DNA from 3 places in the Stenotrophomonas sp. STEN083 genome. Region 1 is predicted to be linked to each of the others. Evidence: predicted binding sites of a transcription regulator. Region 1 holds the regulator's gene; each other region holds the start of a gene.
What was found. The regulator FliA, encoded in region 1, starts transcription of late flagellar genes. The targets are predictions, from matches to a motif close to TAAAGTTTNNCNNNCNNNGGCCGATAA.

Region 1 (7,362 bases):
TCCCGCCCGTACACATCCGCGACAATCTGGAGTTGCCGGCCACCCACTACCGTCTGCTGATCCACGGGGTGCCGGTCAGCACCGCCGACATCCATCCGGATCGCGAACTGGCGTTGGACCCGGGCAGCGCGATGGGCACGCTGGAAGGCATTGCCGGCAAAGACCCGGCGTTCGGCCTGGACGCCACCTGGATCCAACCGCATCAGCGCGCCCACGCCGAGTCGCTGGGTTACACGGTGGTCGATCCCGCCACCGTGGTCGCCACCCACCTGTCGCACCTGATCCGCGAGCACGCGCCGGAGCTGCTCGGCCATGAAGAAGTCCAGCAGCTGCTGGCGACCCTGGCGAAGAGCGCCCCCAAGCTGGCCGAAGACCTGTCGCCCAAGGCGCTGCCGCTGTCCACCGTCGCCCGCGTGCTGCAGAACCTGCTGATCGAGCGCATCCCGATCCGCCAGCTGCGCAAGATCGCCGAAGCGCTGGTTGAGGCCGCACCGGTCACCCAGGACCCTGCCGCGCTTACTGCCTCGGTACGTGGCGCGCTTGGCCGCTTCATCGTGCAGGAAATCGCCGGCTCCTCGCCGGAACTGCCGGTCTTCACCCTCAATCCGCAATTGGAACGCGTCTTGCAGGAGTCAACACAAGGCAATGGCGCCGCACTGGAACCTGGTCTCGCCGAACGCCTCCATCAAAGCCTTGCCGATTGCGTCGGCAAGCAGGAGGCCCGCAACGAGCCGGCTGTAGTGCTGGTACCGGCCCCGGTCCGCGCCGCGCTGGCGCGCCTGGTCCGCCACAGTGTTCCCTCGCTGTCGGTCCTGGCCTATAGCGAAGTGCCGGAAGACAAACGCCTGAAGCTGGTCGGCACGATCAGCTGAGGCAGCCCGAAAGCCGACACCGGCAGCAATGCCGGCGTCGGAAACCAGACACCTGCTGCACCGCACCCATTCCGCAAGAAGGAGCCCGCCACGCCATGTTCGACATCGCCAACGCCACTCCTTCGCCGCAGCCTCACTCCCGGTACCAAAGCATGAAGATCAAACGTTTCGTCGCCGCTGACATGCGCACCGCCATGAACCTCGTGCGCAAGGAACACGGCCCCGATGCCGTGATCCTGTCCAACCGTCGGATCGAGGAAGGTGTGGAGATCGTGGCGGCCGCGCACTACGACGAGACCGCAGTGAAGCAGGCGCTGGAAGCCAGCCGTCCAGCCCCACCGGCCCCGGCCAAGCCGCGCAGTGCCGCCGAAGCCATCATGGCCGCGATGACCCGCCGCAAGGCACCGGAGCCGGAACCGGTCACCGCCACCACCTCGGCCGTCGCCGCACTGGCGCGCTCGGCGGTTGGCGCCACCGGCCGCTCCATCGACAACAGCATCGAGCTGGCACCGGGCAGCCGCTTCGCCGGCCTGCTCAAGTCTGCCGAGATTGAGCCGGTCGCCGCACGCGCCCCGGTCTCGCAGACCTTTTTTGCCACCCAGCCAGCCAGCGCCGATGAACTGCCGGTAGTGCCGGCATTCCGTCCCGCCGGCAGCGCCGCAGCCATCGCGCCACTGGCCGCTGCACCAGCGGTAACCCAGCAGGCCAGCTTTGCCGACGCAATTGCCGCCGTCACCATCGCGCCGCCGGTACCGGTTGAACGCGCCCGCTTCGTCATCGATCCGCCGGAGCCGGAGCTGGCCCCGCTGCAGCCGGCCGTGGCCGTGGCCATCCCCGCAGTTCCTGCTGCACCGGTGTTCAACCCTGCCCCGGTCGCCGTTGCACCCGTCACCGTGGCGCCCGCAATCGAGGCAATTCCCGCGCCGCTCGCTGCGGTAGCAGCCATCGCCGCAGTCGCTGCCACGCTGCCCGCTGAAGCGCCGATCGCCGGCGCTGTTGAAGCTACCGAAACTGCCGCCTTCGCTCCCACATCCCCGCTGAGCGCGGTGACCAGCGCACCGGTGATTATCGCCCGCGACGACGAACAGCTCAGCCAGCTGCGTCAGGAAGTAGCCGGCATGCGTCATCTGATCGAGCGCGAGATGAACCGCTTCACCGATGAGCGCCTGCGCGGCAGCGCGGTGCGCGCCAATGCGTTGGACCTGATGGACGAATACGGCTTCGACGCTGGCCTGGCCCGCGACGTCGCCACCCAGATTCCGGCCGACATCGACCCCAGCCGCGCCCGCGGCCTGATGCTGGGGCTGATCTCCAAGAAGCTCCCGATCGCGCCGGTCGACCCGATGGAAACCGGCGGCGTGATCGCCCTGGTCGGCCCCACCGGTGCCGGCAAGACCACCACCATCGCCAAGCTGGCCTCGCGCTTCGCAGAAGCCCACGCCGCCCGCGACGTGGCGCTTGTCACCACCGATACCCAGCGCATCGGCGCCCGCGAGCAACTGTACGGTTTCGGTCGCCAGCTCGGCATCGCCGTGCACGAGGCAAACAGCGGCACCGACCTCAACCAGCTGCTGCAGAAGCTGGCCGACTACAAGCTGGTGCTGATCGACACCGCCGGCCTGGGCCAGCGCGACCGCGCCCTCACCGCCCAGCTGCAGTGGCTGCGCGCCGCCGGCCAGATCCGCACCCTGTTGGTGCTGCCGGCCAACACCGCTTTCCAGGACATGGATGAAGTGGTGCGCCGCTTCAGCGCCGCCAACCCGCAGGGCGTGGTGCTGACCAAGCTGGACGAGACCGGCCGCTTCGGTTCGGCCCTGTCGGTGGCGGTCGATCACCGCCTGCCGATCACCTGGGTGACCGACGGCCAGGACGTTCCGGAAGACCTTTATCGGGCCTCTGCCGCAAATCTCGTACTTCGCCTTGAAGATTTGCGCCGCGCGGCCGATATGCCCTGCAACACGGAGTTGAACAATGCAGTCGCGTGAGTACGCCAAGCTGACCAACACCTTCCCCCTGTCGGCTACCCGGCACGAACCGGCAGGCCCGGTGCGCACCATCGCGGTGACCGGCGGCAAGGGCGGTGTAGGTAAAACCAATGTCTCGGCCAACCTGGCCGTGGCACTGGCAGGCATGGGCAAACGCACCCTGCTGCTGGATGCCGATCTAGGCCTGGCCAACATCGACGTGGTGCTGGGCCTTCAGCCCAAGCACACTCTGGCCGACCTGGTCGCCGGGCGCGCCACGCTCGACGAAGTGATCATGGAAGGTCCGAACGGCGTGCTGGTCGTGCCGGCCGCCTCGGGCCGTCGGCACATGGCCGAACTGCAGCCGGCCGAGCACGTCGGTCTGGTCAATGTGTTCTCCGAGCTGGAACGCGAGCTCGATGTGATGATCATCGACACCGCCGCCGGCATCACCGACAGCGTGCTGACCTTCTGCCAGGCCGCCCAGGACACCGTAGTGGTGGTCTGCGACGAGCCTGCCTCGATCACCGACGCCTACGCGCTGATCAAGGTGCTCTCCCGCGAGCGTGGCGTGGATCGCATCCAGGTCGTCGCCAACATGGTCCGTGACCCGAACGAAGGCCGCGCCCTGTACGAAAAGCTGGTACGGGTCTGCGAGAAGTTCCTGATCGATGTTTCGCTGAACTACCTGGGTTGCGTGCCGCAGGACGACTGGCTGCGCCTGTCGGTGCAACGCCAGCAGCCGGTGGTCAAGCTCTACCCTTCCGCACCGGCCTCGCTGGCCATCAACGAAATCGCCCGTCGCACCGCGCGCTGGCAAGCCCCAACCGCCCCGCGCGGCGGCGTTGAGTTCTTCCTGGAACGCATCATCCAGCAGAAGGTGAAGGCATGAACAATGCAGCCGCCCAATACCGTGAAGTCCAGCGCAACGCGGCCAATGACTGCATTGCCCGCCACGCCGACCTGGTACGTCGCATCGCCCACCACCTGGCCGCGCGCCTGCCCGCCAGCGTCGAGGTCGATGATCTGATCCAGGCCGGGATGATGGGGCTGATCGAGGCCTCGCGCAGCTATGACGCCGAACAGGGCGCCTCGTTCGAAACCTATGCATCGATCCGCATCCGCGGCTCGATGATCGACGAAATCCGCCGCGGCGACTGGGTACCGCGCTCGGTGCACCGCCGCGCCCGCGATGCCGCTGCCACCATCCGCAGGCTTGAGCAGAGCAGCGGCCGTTCGGCCAGCGCCAGCGAAGTAGCTGAGGCGATGGAACTTCCGCTACCCGAATATATGCGTCTGGTCGAAGACGCCTCACGCGGCCAGGTGCTGAGCCTGGAATCGCGCATCGAAGACCAGGGCGAGCTGGACACCCCGACCACCGGCGGCCCCAACCCGCAGCAGGTGCTGGAGCGCAGCCAGTTCGGCGCCGAGCTCGGCAAGGCCATCGGCCAGTTGCCCGAGCGCGAGCAGCTGGTGCTGTCGCTGTACTACGAGCAGGAATTGAACCTGAAAGAAATTGGCGCGGTATTGGGCGTAAGCGAATCCCGCGTCTGTCAGATCCACGGCCAGGCCACGCTGCGTCTGCGCGGCCGACTGAAGATTTTCGAGGCGGCCGACGCCGGGCTCGAAGAACCATGAAGAGGAAAGTCTTTTGAACAAGAACATGCGCATCCTGATCGTTGACGACTTCTCGACGATGCGCCGCATCGTCAAGAACCTGCTCGGCGATCTGGGCTTCACCAATACCGCCGAAGCCGAGGACGGGCATGCCGCGCTGTCGATGCTGCAGACGCAGTCGTTCGATTTCGTCGTCACCGACTGGAACATGCCGGTGATGACCGGCATCGAATTGCTCAAGGCGATCCGCAACGATGCCAAGCTCAAGACCTTGCCGGTACTGATGGTCACCGCCGAAGCCAAGCGCGAGCAGATCATTGAGGCCGCACAGAGCGGCGTGAACGGCTACATCATCAAGCCGTTCACCGCGCAGACGCTGGAAGAGAAGCTCGGCAAGATTTTCGAACGCCTGGCAGCGAGCGCCTGATGAACCAGCTCGGCGAAGCATTGAGCGACAAATCGGCCCTGGTGCAGCGCCTGCAGGACGCACTGGCAGCATTGGAAAGCGGCGACGAAGCCGGTTGGCGCCGGGAAATCGACGCGCTGGCCGCCTTGCGCGCGCAGCCAATGATGTCCGGCCTGGGCCGGCTGGCACGCGAACTGGGCCAGGCACTGGGCGAACTGCCCAGCGTGCCCAGCGAAGCCGGCGAGCTGGATGATGCCTGCGCGCGCCTGGACCATGTGGTGCAGATGACCGAACAGGCTACCCACCGCACGCTTGATCTGGCCGAGGAATGCCGCGCGCTGACCGAACGCCTGCGTGCGGACGGGCTGAATGCCGAGCAGGGCGAAATCCTCGAACGCATCCGCCACAATCTGACTGAAGTAGCGCTGACCCAGAGCTACCAGGACTTGACCGGGCAGATCATCCGCCGTGTGGTCGGCATCGTCCGTCGCGTGCATGAAGGTTTTGGCGCGCTCGGCCTGCCGCCGCCGGAAGAAGATGCACGCAACCAGGGCTTGGCTGGCCCGGCCGTCAACGGTCTGGATCGCCACGCCGTGTCCCAGGTGGACGCAGACGATCTGCTCTCGGACCTGGGGCTGTAAGCCATGAGTGCTTTTGCCGACGACATCGCCGCCGACTTCATCCTTGAAGCGCAGGAAATCCTGGATCGCCTCGGCGAGCAGTTGGTGACGCTCGAACAGGCGCCGCACGACAGTGATCAGCTCAACGCCGTATTCCGTGGCTTCCATACGCTGAAAGGTGGCGCCGGTTTTCTGGCGATCCACCCAATGGTCGAACTGTGCCACGCCGCCGAGGAAACCCTCGGCATGGCCCGCGCCGGCAAAGCCGAGCTGCTGGCGCATCATTTCGACGCCGCCCAGCAATCTCTGGACTGGCTGCAGGCAATGCTCGATGCGGTGTCATCCGGCACTGAACCGGAGCATGCACCTGCTGCGCTGATCGCCCAGTTTGATGTGGGTGCTGCGCCGGTTGTCGTAGCGGCGCAACCTGTTGCCGCAGCCGGCGACAGCGACCTGATCAGCGAAGACGAGTTCGAAGCCCTGCTCAACCAGTTGCATGGCAGCGGTACGCCCGGCGCCCAGCCTATCGTTGCGAAGGCCGGCGATGAGCTGATCGACGAAGACGAATTCGAAGCCCTGCTCGACAAGTTGCATGGCGGCGCCGCACCCGGTGCAGTCGCGGTGCAGCCGATTCCCGCTGCGCCCAAGCCCAAGCCGGCCGCGGCACCCGTCGCACCCGCACGCCCCGCGGCAGGCGCAGCCAAACCGGCTGCCGCAAAAGCCGCCGAGCCCGAGCACACCGTGCGCGTGGACACCAAGCGACTGGATGCCATCGTCAATCTGATCGGCGAACTGGTGCTGGCCCGCAACCGGCTCAAAACCTTGCGCATGCGCCTGAAGGACGAGGAACTGGATCGCGCAGTCTCGACCTTGGATATCGCCACCGCTCGCCTGCAATCAGCGGTGATGCGCACCCGCATGCAACCGGTCGGCAAGGTGTTCTCGCGCTTCCCCAAGGTTGCCCGCGACGTTGCCCGCTCGCTGCAGAAAGAAGTCGATCTGGAGTTGATCGGCGCCGACACCGAGCTGGACCGCAACCTGGTCGAAGCACTGGCCGATCCGCTGGTGCATCTGGTCCGCAACGCCATCGACCATGGTGTCGAATCGCCCGAACTGCGCGAGGCCCAAGGCAAACCGCGTATGGGCCGGGTACGCCTGTCCGCCCAGCAGGAAGGCGATTACGTCAGCATTGAAGTCCAGGACGACGGCGCCGGCATCGATCCAGAGCGCCTGCGCGCCAAGGCCCGTGACAAGGGCTTGCTCGACCCTGAAGCCGCCGCCCGCCTGACCAGCGAGGAGTGTCTGCATCTGGTGTTCCTACCCGGCTTCTCGACCAAGCAGGAAGTCACCGATATTTCCGGCCGTGGCGTCGGCATGGACGTGGTGCAGTCGCGTATCCGCGAGCTCAGTGGCCAGATCCAGATCCAGTCCGAGCTGGGCCGTGGCAGCCGCTTCCTGATCCGCGTACCGCTGACCCTGGCGATCCTGCCAACCCTGCTGGTACAGGCCGGCGAAGATGTCTACGCCCTGCCCTTGGCACGGGTAATGGAAGTGCTGCACGCCCCGGCGACCTCGTTGGGTTGGTTTGACGGCCGCGCCGTGCTGGATCGCAAGAGCCACACACTGGCCCTGCTGGATCTGCGCCAATGGCTGGGAGTTACCCCGGCGCCATCGACATTGTTGACCATCGTCGTACTGCAGATGGGCGAAGCCCGTTTCGGCCTGGTGGTGGACCAGGTACGCGGCCGCGAGGAAGTGGTGATCAAGCCGCTACCGCGTGCGCTGCGGGGCCTGAACGGTTATGCCGGCGCCACTTTGATTGGTGATGGCCGCATGGCACTGATTCTGGATGTGGATGGGTTGCGCGGGGTGCAAGGGTAAGC
Region 2 (7,362 bases), on a different contig from region 1:
CCTCGCGCATGCTGGCAAACACACCCTGGGCGTCGCCGCTCAGTTTGACGGTGAGATCGCCTTCGGCAAGCGCCTGCAATAGACGCGATACCTCGCCGAGGTTGTAGTCGCTGACCTGCATCATGTTGTTCAGCGAACGAACCATTGCATGGAAGTCGTGCTCGAAGCGGTCTTCATCGCCGCGCTGACTGAAATCGCCGGCAGCAGCTGCGCTGCCCAGGCGTTTGATTTCGCTGTTGATGGCGGCGAGGTTGGTCTTGATTGCAGCCATGGTGTCAGTGATGACACGCTTGTCGCCCGGCAGCAGCGGCATGTCCTGGCTGAGGTCGCCAACCGCATAGCGCTGCGCCAGCGCGATCACCTGCATCTTGACGTCGATATGGTTGCTGACCAGTACGTTGGTCTCTTCCACCATCACTCCGTAGTCGCCAGGGAAGGTGCTGGCGTCGATGCGATAGCGGATCATGCCGGCATCATGCTGGCGTGCCATTTCCGCCTGCGCACCAATTACAGCGCGTAGCTGATCCTGCATGTGCGCCATGCTGCTCAGCAGCTGCCCGGTTTCATCCTTGCTGGGCGCAGCGATGCGGTTGTCCATGCGGCCATTGGCAATGGCGGTAGCGACGGCGGTGGCATTGCGCAACGGCAGCACGATGCGGTTGCCGATGATCCAGCTCAGCGCCAGTACCAGCAGTACCAGCACGCCGCCGGCTGCCGTCATAACAGCGGTGAATTTCAGTGCCTGGGCCTGCAGGTCGTCCATGTACATGCCGCTTGAAACCACCCAGTTCCATGGTGTGTACATGCCTGCATACGTGAGTTTGCCAACCATGCCTTCCTTGCCGGGCTTGGCCCAGACGTAGGCGACGTAGCCGCCGCCCTTGCGTGCAGCTTCAACCTGGTCGTAGTACAGGCGCACGCCGTCCTGGTCACGGAAGTCCTTCATGTCCTTGCCGACCAGGTCGGCGCGGAACGGATGCATCAACAGCACGTACTTGTTGCTATAGATGTTGAAATAGTTGACGTCGCCGTCGGAGCGCATCTTCTGCAGCGCGGCCATCGCGTACTTCTGAGCATCTTCCAGCGGTATCGCACCGGTTTCCGCTTCCTTGGCGTAGTGATCCAGAACGCCGTAGCTCATTTCCACCTGGGCGCGCAGTGCTTCCTTGCGGGTTTCGTACAGGTCCAGGTACTGCATGCGCGCCGCTATGACTGACAGTGCTACGACGCCGATGACGATCAGAGCGGTCAGCAGGTTCAGCTTGCGCCGGACCGAAATATTGGAAATGTAGTTGTTCCAGAGCGAAGCGATGTTCATCGAATCTGCCGCCAACCTTGCGGTACCGGCGCTGCGTGAGGGGTTACCGGGTTATCGGCCGCATGGGGCATGAGTTGAGTGTTTTGAAGCGGGAGGCCAGACACGCGACGTGGAACTGTTCACCCGACTGCGGTGGTGATACGGATTGCTGCTTGCTGTCACTGTAGGAGCGGCGTAAGCCGCGAAGCTGGCGGTGCATGAACGATTACCAGCCGTGCCATCTGGTGATCTCCCTGCTTCGCGGCTTACGCCGCTCCCACAAGGGCAAAAAAAATCCGATGCCAGAGGTCTGGCATCGGATTAGGGGTTGCTCAATGGCTCAGGCGGACGGCGTTGCTGCCGAGGCCGTTGACGATATCGCTTAGAACTCCTGCCAGTCCGAATCGGCCAGCTCGGCAACTGCGGTACGGTTGGCGGTACGACGACGCGGTGCGGGTGCCGGAGCCTGGCTGGCAGGGCGGGTTGCCGCTTCCCGCAGGGCCTTGGGGCTGCTGGTCTCGGTGGCGGCTTCTTCAAGCTGGAATACCGACACCACGTTGGCAAGCTGCGCTGCCTGCTCTTCCATCGAGCGGGCGGAGGCGGTGGCTTCTTCCACCAGTGCGGCGTTCTGCTGGGTGGTTTCGTCCATCTGCACGATGGTCTGGTTGACCTGCTCGATGCCCGCAGACTGTTCCTGCGAGGCCGCCGAGATCTCGGCCATGATGTCTGTCACGCGCTGCACCGAGGCGACGATCTCGCCCATGGTAGTGCCGGCCTTGCGGACCAGTGCCGAACCATCGGCGACCTTGCCGACCGAGTCGTCGATCAGGCCCTTGATCTCCTTTGCCGCGCCAGCCGAACGCTGTGCCAGCGTACGAACTTCCGATGCAACCACGGCAAAGCCGCGGCCCTGTTCGCCGGCACGTGCGGCTTCCACCGCAGCATTCAAGGCCAGGATATTGGTCTGGAAGGCGATGCCGTCGATGACCGAGATGATCTCGGCGATCTTGCGCGAGGACTGCTCGATCTGGGTCATGGTGGTCACCACCTGGCTGACCACATCACCGCCCTGCGAGGCCACCGATGCGGCGCCGATGGCGAGCTGGTTGGCTTGGCGTGCCGATTCTGCGTTCTGGCGCACGGTGGAGGTCAATTCCTCCATCGAGGCGGCCGTTTCTTCCAGATTGGCAGCTTGCTGTTCGGTGCGACGCGACAGATCGTTGTTGCCAGCGGCAATTTCGGTAGCGGCCGAGTTGATCGACACCGATGATTGCTTTATGCGACCGACAATGCCGGTCAGCTGCTCGGCGGTGGCATTGGCGTCGTCACGCATGGTGGCGAACACGCCCTGGTACTCGCCGTGCATGCGTACGGTCAGGTCGCCGCGGGACAGGCCCGACAGCAGGGCGGAGATCTGTTCCAGGCTGCTGGCGTTGGCGTCCAGCAGGCCGTTGATCTGGCTGGCCAACTGCAGGAAGAAGCCATCCTTGTCTGCGGTGCCGATACGACCGCTGAGATCGCCTGCTGCGGCGGCCTCGATGATGCGGGCCACTTCCTTCTCAACCTGGGCTTCGGTGCTGCGATCGCGCCACTCGACAACGTGGCCGACCCGCACATTGTTGTCGTCGCGGATGACTGAGATGGTCTGCGCGAACTCGGCCTCGCCAAAGCGCATTTCGCGCTTGAATACACCGGTCTTGTCCAATGCGTCCAGAACCTTGCCATCCACTTCGCCGCGATGTTCAAGCACGGTCACCGGCTGGCCGATCAACGGCTTGCTGGCGTCGAACTGACTGAGCGCGCCGCTGATCTGCTCGTGATGCTCAGTGAGCTTGTCGAGCAGGGCACGGTTGGCGTAAACGATCTCCAGATCGTTGTTGGTCAGGAACACGCCGGTTGACGAATAATCCAGCGCGGTACGGATGCGCAGGTTCTCGTTGGCGATGACTTGCTCGCGTTCGATACGCTCACGCAGATCGCGCTGCATGCGCTGCATGGCACGCAACAGGTCGCCTACCTCGTCGGCGCGGGACAGGTCGATGGTGCCGTCCAGCTTGCCGCTCGCAACTTCATTGGCCACATCCACGGCGCCACGCATTGCGTTGACCAGTGAGCGGGCGAACAACCAGATCAGTGCCAGGCCGGCGGCACCGCCGACCAGCACTGCGATGATGATCAGCAGGGCTGACGCGCGATAGGTTTCCGCAGCCTGTTTGGCGGCTGCCTGGGCGCGGGTATTGTCGTTTGCAGCAAGCGCCTGCAGGGCCGCATAGGCCTTGCGGTGCAGGTTTCGGGTTTCGCCGACGAAGGTATCGATGGCGTCATCCGGCAGGTCCAGCGCCAGCATCTCGCTGACCGCGTCGTACGAGGCCGCCGTCTTGCTCCAGTCGGCTACAAACGTGTCGAAGAGTTTCTTCTGTTCCGGACTGTCGATCAGCTTTGGATACGCGGCGATGGTGGTATCGATCTGCATGCGCAGTTCAGTTGCGCGCGTCTTGGCGTCGGCTTTTACGTCATCGCTGGCGCGGATCAAACTCTGATAGGACGCGTTGCGGTACTCGCTGACCATGCCGCTCAACTCACCGGTGGTACGGAGGCTGGGCGTACGTTTCTCAGCGAGGTCGGTGGTGGCGTTGTTCAGTGAGTGCAGGCCGCGATACGCGACGATGCCCTGCAACAACATGACGAACAGCACGACGCCGAAAGTCAGCATCAGCTTCGGCTTCAGTTTCAGCGAGTTGATCCACTGCATCTTGCGCGATCTCCGGGAACAGGCCCCGCCATGTCATAGGCGCGGGGTGGCACGCCGGCTGAGCCGGCGTGACGAAAGGCGGATTACTTGATGTTTGCCAGCTTCAGATTGGCCGGCGATGCCACTTCGATTTCGGCGCGCGATGCGTCGCGCTGGATCTTGCCGATCACGCAGACCGTCTTGCCTTCCAGGGTTTCCAGCGGAAAACCGAACTTGCTGCGGTTGCTGCCGGCGATACGTGCCGAGAAGGTGTGGCGCGGGAACATGCCGCCCATGTGCAGGAAGGTCGGCTGGCCTTCGGAGCCTTCGGCGTAGCGGGCCTTTTCAACCTTGCCGCAGACCATGCCGTCCTTGCCGGCGAAACGCGCGGCGGTCTCCGGCGGGATCATCTCGGCATCGGCAACTGCGTCAAACGCAACGGTTGCCAGCACGGTGGCAGCGAACAGCGGAAGTACATGCTTGTACATCGGAAACTCCGGGAAGGGATAGTAGGGCCGGTCGGGGAGGACGGGCATGCAATGGCTATCGGCCTGCAAATGCCTCCCTTGAGCCGCATGCGTGAAACTGTGATCGGCTTAGCGAAACGCTCGCTTAGGCCGCTTCTTCGGCAGCGCTCGATTGGCCGAGGTCGGCGGTGTCGAGCAGGGTCTCGATGTCCAGCAGGATCAGCATGCGATCGTCCTGGGTGCCGATGCCGGAAATGAAGCGGGTATCGACGGCAGCGCCGAATTCCGGTGTCGGGCGGATCTGCTCGGCACTGAGGGGGATCACGTCGGAAACGCTGTCCACGACGATGCCGACAACGCGGTCCTCGACGTTGAGCACGATCATCACAGTGAAGGCGTCGTAGCGGGCCTCATCCAGGCGCAGCTTCAGGCGCAGATCGATGACAGGCACGATGGTGCCGCGCAGGTTGATGACACCCTTGATGTAGTCGGGGGCATCGGGGACGCGGGTGACGGCGTCATAGCCGCGGATTTCCTGCACTTTGAGGATATCCACGCCGTAGTGCTCGTTGCCGAGAGTGAAGCTGAGGTACTCGCCACCGGTGGTATCGGCGGACGTGCTGCGGGAGTCATTCATGGCGGATCCTGGTCCTGGCGGGCTGCCGGTGTGGTGCGGCTGATGCACCGGTATCGGCGTTGCGGGTGGGGACTTTAGGAGGCCGACGGGGAAAGCTCCGCTGTGATCTGGTGTGGCGCATGAAGTGTGCGCGTCATCATGTTTCAGTGTGCCGGTTTTCTGTCATATCGGCATGCGACACGGCCCTGCCGGGGCCTGGATCATGCCTGCAGATGCTGGGCGCCTGCTGCGCGGCTTTGGACGGCGTCAATGCCATCGTGCAAAGTTCAAATCCGAATGCCTGCGAGGGGCGGGCAACTCAATCGCCGTTGCTACGTGCCTTGCGTAGACGATCGATGCGGAAGATGTAGCGCTGGATGCTGTTGTCCGCACCGCGTGGCAGGTCATCGAAACGCAGCCCGATGCGGGTCATCTCCGTGCCATTGGGTTGCTTCTGTTGGCGCAGGTTGCAGACCACCAGCGGGGTTGAGATCGGGGCGCTTTCGGGGATCTCCAACACGCAACTGTAGCGGCTCTGCAGCTTGAGCAGGTTCTGGTCGGGGGGCAGCAGCAGCGCAATGCCACCGGCGCTGATGTCCAGTACCCGCCAGCGGCTGGCTTCACCGCCGTCCGGGTCTGGCAAGACGCAATATGGCGAATCGCCGACCGGGGTTTCCAGGCGGTAGAACTCGCGCCGCTGCAGGTGATAGACCTCCTCCGGCAGCGGCACCTCAAAGGCGACATGGCCGTCGCGCTCGATACGGCGATGGCCTTCCAGCTGGAAGCGCACCGTAACCTTGTCGACCTGGCCGAAGCAGAGCAGGTCGCTTGCGGTCTCGACCGAGCGGTTGATCGAGGGTACCGGGCTGGCATCGAGCACCAGGTGGTGCATGTCCACGTCCAATACCGCTGACGGGAAGGCCTGGTCACGCCCGTCCGGGTGCACATTGATCATCGAGCGTTGATCGATCATGGCCTGCAACAGGTGCCGCACTTGATGCGGGTTGCGCACCATGTAGCGGTCGTCGGCATAGAGATTGCCGGCGTGCGGGGAAGGCGTCGGTGCGGGCGATTCTTGGTCGGGCATGGACACGGTTACGGTTGGGTCGATGATCGGCGCAGCGCTGATCACTGCGCTTCAAAGTGTGATAACGGCCGCCTTTTTAGCATCTTTAGGCGGACTGTTACGAGTTCTGCCACGCGTCGGGGCATTTGCCGACGGTGGCACGGCGCTTGGCCGTTGCGACGTAAGCGGCTTGCGGATAATCGAAATGACACTACTAGATCAGCTTGATGGCGGCTGAACGCAGGTTTCATCTTTGAGAGAGTTGTGTGAAATATCGATAATTTGTGAAATCGAGCACTGTTCTACATATTGCGATCCCTGAGCATCTGCGACTTCTTCCACCGCAGTACCCTCATAAATAGGGAACAGCAAATGAGCAGGGAAGCAGCAGATCAGTTCGATCAGTTGGGAGCGCTCTACGAGGACATGGCGACATGGCCCTTCCGCAGGTACATCGAGACGCCCAGCGTGTTTGCTGCGCTGGGCCCACTGGAAGGTCTGGATGTTCTGGAGTTTGGTTGCGGCAGCGGCTACTACTCGCGTCTGTTGAAACGTGCAGGTGCACGCAGAGTGGTCGGCTACGACCTTGCCGAAGGCATGCTCGACTATGCGCGTCGTTGCGCCCAGCGCGATGGGCTGGACATCAGTTTCCACTCCAGTCAGGGCGAGGCTGGTAGCGCTGCGTTCGATGTGGTGTTGGCAGTCTATGTGCTGCCCTATGCGACGACGCTGGACGAGCTGGATCAGATGACGGCGCAGATGCTGGCACCGCTGCGCAGCGGCGGGCGCTTGATTGCCTTGCCGATACATCCGCTATACGCGCCGGCGCCCACTTATTACCAAGGTTGCGGTTTCATGCTGACGCCAGATGACAGCGAAGAACCTTATGCCGAGGGCGGACGCCTGCGCCTGGATCTGCGCTATCGCCAGTACGACGCCAGTGTGCATGCCTGGTACTGGTCACGACAGGCGATTGAAGCATCGCTGCGCAAGGCTGGCGCGGATGCGATCCGATGGTCCAATCCAACGCTCGCCGAGGACAACGATCTGCCGGACGTTCCGCCTGCATTGCGGGCCTACGTGGATGAGCCACATGCAGCAATCATTGCCTGTCGCAAGCGCTAGCGACGATAGCCGCTAGCGGGTGTTCTGCGGCGACGGCGAAGTCGCCGTCCACGCGCCATC
Region 3 (7,362 bases), on a different contig from region 1:
GCAACTGCTGCTGGTAGAGGAAGAAAAGAACGGCCGGCGGGTATTGAACCAGCCGGCTGGCCATCTCGAGCCCGGCGAAAGCCTGCTCGAGGCAGCAGTGCGTGAAACCCGCGAAGAAACCGGCTGGGACGTGCACCTGACCGGCTTCATCGGCAGCTATCAGTGGACAGCTGCCGATGGCACGCCGTTCCTGCGTTTCGCCTTCGCCGCCGAGCCGCTGCAGCATCACCCGCAGCAGCCGCTGGACACCGGCATCGTGCAGGCCTTGTGGATGAGCCCGGTTGCCCTGCAGGCCGATATGGCGCGACTGCGCAGCCCGCTGGTCTGGCATACGATCTCGGATTGGCTGGCCGGGCAGCGCTACCCGCTTTCGATCGTGCGACAGGTGGCACCGTGAGCAATCCCAACATCGTGGTGGGCGTTTCCGGCGGCGTGGACTCGTCGGTGGCGGCGCTTACCCTGGTCCAGCAAGGCTTGGATGTCGCCGGCTTGTTCATGCAAAACTGGGCTGACGATGGCAGTGGTCACTGCCGCGCCGAAGATGACCGCCGCGACGCGGTGGCGGTCTGCGGGCGGCTCGACATTCCGTTCCATTTCCGCGATTTCTCCAACGAATACTGGCAGGGTGTGTTCGAGCACTTCCTGGCCGAATATGCGGCCGGCCGCACACCCAACCCGGACGTGCTGTGCAACCGCGAGGTCAAGTTCAAGCACTTCCTGGACGCCGCGCGCGAGCTGGGTGCCGAGCGCATCGCCACCGGCCACTATGCCCAGGTCGACCACGCCGGCGGCCGCTGGCGCTTGCTGCGCGGTGCCGATCGCGGCAAGGACCAGAGCTACTTCCTGCACCAGCTGGGCCAGACCCAGTTGGCCGCCACCCTGTTCCCGATCGGACACATGGAAAAGAGCGATCTGCGCCGCATCGCCCGAGATGCTGGCCTGCCCACCCATGCCAAGAAAGACTCGACGGGTATCTGCTTCATCGGTGAACGCGATTTCCGTGAGTTCCTGGGCCAGTACCTGCCGGCCCGCGAAGGTGAGATCCAGGACCCCGATGGCCAGGTAATCGCCCGTCACCCCGGCGTGTTCTATTTCACCTTGGGCCAGCGCGAAGGCCTGAACATCGGCGGCGTGCGCGGGCGCCCGGCGGCACCGTGGTTCGTGGTCGGCAAGGACGTGGCCCGCAATATCCTGTACGTCGATCAGGGCCATGACAGCCCCTGGTTGCAGTCCAACTGGCTGCGCAGCGAAACCATGCATTGGATTGCCGGCGCCCCACCCGCCCGTGAATTCGAATGCACCGCGCAGACCCGCTATCGCCAACCGGACGAAGCCTGCACCGTGAAGGTGCGTGATGACGGTACGCTGGACGTGCATTTCGCACGCCCGCAACGCGCTGTCACCCCCGGCCAGTCATTGGTGCTGTACGACGGCATGGAATGCCTGGGCGGCGCGGTGATCGCCGCCACCGATGCACCTTTGGAGCGCCGTTTGGCCGCCCCTGTTTCCCCTTGAGAGATGACCATGACTTTTTCCATCGATGACCGCGTACTTGCCTTGGCAGGCATTGCCCAGGCCTTGCAGCAGGTGCGCCGCATCGCAGAAACCGGCCATTCGGAGAGCGCCGTGGTGCGCACCGCAATGGACAGCGTGCTGCGTATTGATGCCAGCTCGCCCGCCGCCGTATACGGCAGTGCTACCCAGGTTGAGCCAGGCCTGCGCCTGCTGCGCGACTACTTCCGCAATCAGGGTAAGGACGACCTGCTGCCGCGGCTGGCCCTGTCGGTGATGCAGCTGGAACGCCGCTTCGTACGCGAAGGCGCCACGGTCGACAAAGTGGAGGCAGGCATCGAGCGCGCCGCCAGCATCGCCCAGGATCGCGGCGACAGCTGCCACCCGGACGTACTGAGTGCGATGGGCGCGCTGTATGCGGACACCATCAGCCAGCTCAAACCGAAGATCATGGTGCAGGGCAACCCGCATTACCTGGGCCAGGCGATGGTGGTGTCGGAGATCCGTGCGCTGCTGCTGGCTGCGGTGCGTTCGGCTGTGCTGTGGCGCCAGCTCGGTGGCGCTTACTGGGATTTCCTGTTCTCGCGCAAGGCCATGCTGGAAGCCATCGAGCGCCGCCTGCGCTGATTTTCAAGGCCCGCAATCGCAGCGGTTGCGGGCCTGCATCGCAAAACCTCTCGGGATTCACGCCAGCGGGCTAAAGACCCCCTGCCCACTGCCGATACTGCATTCGTGACTCTCCCGAGAACGTCCATGTATTCACGTATTGCAATCCGTTTGGCAGCCCCGCTTGTCCTCACCCTTCTGGTTGTGGTCGCTGCCGCCCTGTCCTGGCCTTCTGCGGCCCTGTGGGCGATCCTGACCACCATGGTGCTGAGCTGGCTGGTGTTTGCCTGGTGGAGCGTGCATTCGCAAAGCCAGCGCTCGCCCGAGCACGCCAAGGTACTGAAAGAGCAGGACCAGCTGCTCAATGAGCTGCGCAGCTTTGTCAGCAACGAAATCGACGGCTCGCGCAGCGAGATCGAGCGCGCCCGTGAGCTGATCCGGCAAGCGGTCGGCGGCCTCGGTGGCAGCTTTGATGCGATGAGCCGCAAGTCGCGCCAGCAGAGCCAGGCATTGGCCCGCATCGTTGACCGCGCCGGTGACGAAGGTGGCGGCGGCAATGGCGGCGTCGACGTGGCCCGCTTCGCCCAGAACGCCAGCCATCAGATGGAACAGCTGGTGGAAGCACTGGAGCAGGTCAGCGGCCAGAGCAGCAACACCGTGCAGCACATCGACCAGATGGCGCAGCACCTGGATGGAATTTTCGCCCTGCTTGAAGACGTCAAGTCGATCGCTGACCAGACCAACCTGCTGGCCTTGAATGCTGCCATTGAAGCAGCACGTGCAGGCGAAGCCGGTCGTGGCTTCGCAGTGGTGGCTGACGAGGTACGAAATCTTTCCGAGCGCTCCACCACCTTCAACGAGCAGATCCGCAAGCTGGCCCACAGCTCCAAGGACGCCATCGCCAAGGTGCGTGAAACCGTCACCCACATGGCCTCGCGCGATATGGACCGGTCACGCGAAGCGCGCCATGAGGCCGCTTCGATGCTGGACAGCGTGGCTGCCATCAACGCCTCGCTGGGCGACGGCATGCGTGAGATCTCCGAGTGTGGCCGCGCCATCGACGGCAGCGTCGCCGAAGCCGTGCGCGCCCTGCAATTCGAAGACATCGCCACCCAGGCCCTGGGCGGCGTGCATACCCATCTTGACCGCCTGGGTGCGATCAACCGCGAAGCCGTCGCGTTGCAGGAACTGCTGCACCGCAACGGCGGCGTGTTCGATGGCGAAATGGTCAGCGCGCTGCAGCGCACCGGCAGCCGCCTGCGTGAAATGCGTGTGGAGTGGGAGCGCCCGCCGCACAAGCCGGTGTCCCAGCAGAGCATGGGCGCAGGCACGGTGGAGTTGTTCTGATTTCACCCCGCACCCGTACCGCATCCGAGCCCCGGCCCTTGGCCGGGGCTTTGCTGTTGCTGCAACCACGCTGATATATGCTGACACCCCGCTCCACCGCCAACAGTAACGCCGAGCCAGCACCACAGGCTGATGACGCCATGCCTCTTCCTGCAGCTACCAACGGCATCTCCTTGAGCCGACGCGAACAGCTTGCGCTGCTTGAGCAGCGTGCACAGCAGGAGCTGCTGGAGTTGCGTACACAGCGCGATCAAGCCCAGAGCCCCGGCCACGTCGAAGACTCTGATTGGCTGACCAACTGCATCGACTGGGACCTGTCCGTCCCCTGAGCCCCCCTCAAGCTGCGCTTAGCCGGGCTACACATCCGCGCGCACCGCGGTCCTCTTTGTGGGAGCGGCGTAAGCCGCGAAGCAAACACATCATCAGATGAAGGCCTATGAGCGGCACCCGCGACACAGCTGACGTCGCTCCCACAGAAAAAAGCATGGTGGCCCAGGCCTGGACGCACTCCGCGTTTTTTGTGGGAGCGGCGTAAGCCGCGAAGCAAAGACAGCATCGGATGAACGCCTGGAAGCAACCCCAACCTCGCGGCTTACGCCGCTCCTACAGACAAAGAAAAGCCCGGCTACGGATCACGTAGCCAGGCTTGGTTGTTTGCTTTGCCGACGATCAGTGGGTGGCGCTGATCGTCGTGATCGAACCCAGGTTCGGTAGCTCAAGCAACTCACCTGGGCCGCTGCGCAACCACTGCACCATCTCGCGCGGCCGCAGAGGCCGCGAGAACAGGTAGCCCTGCAGCTCATCACAACCCTGCTGGATCAGCATCGCTGCCTCGGCCGAGGTTTCAACGCCCTCGGCCACCACCAGCATGCCCAGTGCGTGCCCCAGATGCACGATGGCCTGGGTGACCTCGGCGGTGCCGGCATCGTGCAGCATGCCTTGCACGAAACTACGGTCGATCTTCAGCCGTTGCACCGGGAAACGGTTCAGATAATGCAGGTTGGAGAAGCCGGTGCCGAAGTCGTCCACGGCAAGCGGAATGCCATGCTGCTCGAATACATCAAAACACTGGCGCAATGCATCGGTATCCCGGATCAGCGCCGACTCTGTCAGCTCCAGCTCCAAGCGCTGAGGCGGCCAGCCGTACTGCTGGCAGATGCTGACAACGCGCTCGGCAAAGCCGCGATCCCGCAGCTGCAAGGCCGAAACGTTGACTGCGATGCGCTCGAACTTCAGCCCGGCCTGCTGCCAGACAACCGCTTGCCGGCAAACCTCCTGCAGCACCCAGTCGCCGATATGGATGATTTCGCCGCATTTCTCGGCAATCGGGATGAACTCGGCAGGGCTGCATGAGCCAATCCTGCCGCTGTTCCAGCGCAACAACGCCTCGATCGAGGGCGTTGCATCACCATTGGCATGCACCAAGGGCTGGTAAACCAGGCTGAACTCGTCGCGCTCGACCGCACCATGCAGCGCGTGTTCGATCTCCACCCGGCGCTGGGTACGTGCCAACGCATCCTGGCTGTAATACTGGTAGGTGTTGCGGCCTGCTTCTTTGGCAGCGTGCATGGCAGCATCGGCGGCACGCAACAGGCTGTCAAAATCGTTGCGACCCTCGTCCAGCATTGCGATACCCACGCTTGCGCCGACCTTCAAGGTGACATCCTCGCGGTACAGCGGCTCAGCCAAGGAAGCAATCAACTTTCGCGCCACATGCCCGGCGTCATCCGGCTCAACCAGGTTGCGCAGGATCACGATGAACTCATCGCCATTGAAACGGGCGAATAGGTCAGCATTACGCAGGTTCTGGTGCAGACGCGCCGCGGCGGCCTTCAGCAGCATGTCACCGGTGGCGTGACCAAAGGTGTCGTTGATGCTCTTGAAACCATCCAGGTCGATGAACAGCATCGCCAGGATGGCACCACGTTCGCGCGCCTCGATGATCGCTTCGGAGCCCTGCTCGCGCAGCAGCATGCGATTGGGCAGTCCGGTTAGCAAGTCGTAGTGCGCCAGCAGTTCCAGCCGCTCGTCGGCCTCTCGCTCACGGGTGATGTCGCGGAACAGCACCACGAAGCGCTCAGGCAGGCCGTCGCGTTGATCCAGTTCGATCAACACCTGCACCCACACCCGTTGACCGGACGGGCGGTAGAAACACAGATCAAGCTGCTCGGGCAGCCCGCCATGAACGATGCGCTGCAAGGCTGACTCAAAGTTGTCGCGCGAGTCGGGAATGTACAGGTCCAAAGCCTGGTCCAAGGTCACCGGCGCCTTGCGCAGGCCATGGATGCGATAGCACTCCTCGGTCCACTGCATCGCGCGGGTGCTGACCTCGATTTCGCAGCCGCCAATACGGCCCAGCGCGGACACCCGGTTCAGCAACTCGGTGCGCCAGCGTATCAAGGCATCGGTACGACGCTGATTGCTGATGTTCTGCACCTGTCCCAGCACCCGATGCAGGCTGCCGGTGCCGTCGTAATCAAGCTCCACCCAGATGCGCAGTTGCTGCTGGGTCACCGGATCGCGACCCCAGGTAATATCGAAACTACCGCCTTTGGCTTCATCCAGCACACGCCGCCAGCTACAGAGTAGATGCGTGCGGGCATCGCTGGTCAGGTTACGCAACCATTGCCGCCCGGTCGGTAGTGCGGCATTGCTCCAGCCAATGGCAGCGGCGAATTCCTCGGACCACTGCACGCGCTTGCGCCGCGGTTCCCATACCCAGCTGCCCATACCAGCCACACGCTGCGCGCGGCGTAACAGGGCCTGCTGCGAACGCAGTTCGTCCTCCAGCGATTTCTGCTGCTGGATGTCGGTATAGGTGCCAACCATCCGCAACGGCTGGCCATCGCCAGCGCGGGTGACTACCTGCCCACGGTCCAGCACCCAATGCCAGCTGCCATCGGCCTGACGCAGGCGGAACTGGCAGGCAAATGGCACCTGCGGGTCATGCAGGTGTGCAGCAATAGCCTGACGCAACTGCAGCTGGTCTTCTGGATGTACCTCGTCCAGCAGGCCGATGTCAGGCTGCGCCGCATTGGGGGCATGCGCCGGACTGGTGCGGGTAACCGCATCGCTGACAATATCCCAGTCCCACAAGCTGTGACCTGCCGACTCCATTGCCATCGCCCAACGCGCGTTGCGGACCTCGGTGTCGCTGGCCACGGAATACAAATAGCCCAGTGGTGTCGCCGAGGGCGACTGCACCACACTGAGCCAGCCATCCAGCCGCTGGCCGGCCCCCGGCAGCGGGCAAGCCACCGCCTCGTGCCGGTCCAGTTGCTGGCGAACGCCGGCGAGTTGCGGACAATAACGTGACAGACGTTCGGGCAGGCCCAGCTCCCTGGCCATGCCATTGGCGGCCAATGGTTGCCCGTCCGTGTCCAACAGCACGACGGCCGCGTTCAACGGATGACGAAGCAGGCTAGCTATGACGCCGCGATCCACGCGATCTATCTCCATGCCCGACAAACCGGGTACCCATTCGATAACGGCACCAACTCGGCAGAATTGAGCACTTCGTCGCGCGCTCTATGCGCAAGCCGTTAAACTGGGGCGACGCTTGTCCGAAACCCCCTCTCATCATGCAAGCCGATCCGGCATCTCCCGTTCCATCCGTGCCCGTCGCGCTCCTGCGGCGGCGCGTATGCACGCTCTGGTTGCTTGGCATTGCCGGCTTTTTGGCCGCCAGCTTGGCGGCACTCTCGGCAACCGGCATGGATTCATCCGGCTGGCGAGCACGAAGTGTGACGGCGGTCGCAGTGGCAATTTGTACGGCACTCGCCCTGCTCTGGTGGCAGCTCTGGTCATCAAAACCAGCCACCGGTTTCCGTAAGCAGTTGCCTGCCGAGTTCGAGCAGCTGGCCGCACTGCTGCCTGACGGCGTAGTGATTGCTGACG

Region 2: the regulator FliA is predicted to act here: its motif matches at 5,183-5,209, upstream of ACVOK8_RS00900 (chemotaxis protein CheW).
Region 3: the regulator FliA is predicted to act here: its motif matches at 2,211-2,237, upstream of ACVOK8_RS13705 (methyl-accepting chemotaxis protein).

The regions. Positions count from the first base shown of each region.
Region 1 is NZ_JBRRCU010000005.1:128,214-135,575, forward strand. It holds gene flhA (flagellar biosynthesis protein FlhA) at 1-872, shown strand, start outside; gene ACVOK8_RS03225 (AAA family ATPase) at 1,025-2,857, shown strand; gene ACVOK8_RS03230 (MinD/ParA family ATP-binding protein) at 2,844-3,728, shown strand; gene ACVOK8_RS03235 (RNA polymerase sigma factor FliA) at 3,725-4,474, shown strand; gene cheY (chemotaxis response regulator CheY) at 4,488-4,880, shown strand; gene ACVOK8_RS03245 (protein phosphatase CheZ) at 4,880-5,500, shown strand; gene ACVOK8_RS03250 (chemotaxis protein CheA) at 5,504-7,360, shown strand.
Region 2 is NZ_JBRRCU010000002.1:8,913-16,274, reverse strand. It holds gene ACVOK8_RS00915 (methyl-accepting chemotaxis protein) at 1-1,318, opposite strand, end outside; gene ACVOK8_RS00910 (methyl-accepting chemotaxis protein) at 1,680-4,049, opposite strand; gene ACVOK8_RS00905 (hypothetical protein) at 4,133-4,516, opposite strand; gene ACVOK8_RS00900 (chemotaxis protein CheW) at 4,641-5,132, opposite strand; gene ACVOK8_RS00895 (flagellar brake protein) at 5,431-6,198, opposite strand; gene ACVOK8_RS00890 (class I SAM-dependent methyltransferase) at 6,550-7,302, shown strand.
Region 3 is NZ_JBRRCU010000047.1:19,246-26,607, forward strand. It holds gene ACVOK8_RS13690 (NUDIX hydrolase) at 1-397, shown strand, start outside; gene mnmA (tRNA 2-thiouridine(34) synthase MnmA) at 394-1,515, shown strand; gene hflD (high frequency lysogenization protein HflD) at 1,525-2,139, shown strand; gene ACVOK8_RS13705 (methyl-accepting chemotaxis protein) at 2,266-3,465, shown strand; gene ACVOK8_RS13710 (hypothetical protein) at 3,543-3,794, shown strand; gene ACVOK8_RS13715 (bifunctional diguanylate cyclase/phosphodiesterase) at 4,135-6,909, opposite strand; partial or broken gene ACVOK8_RS13720 (sensor histidine kinase) at 7,311-7,362, shown strand, end outside.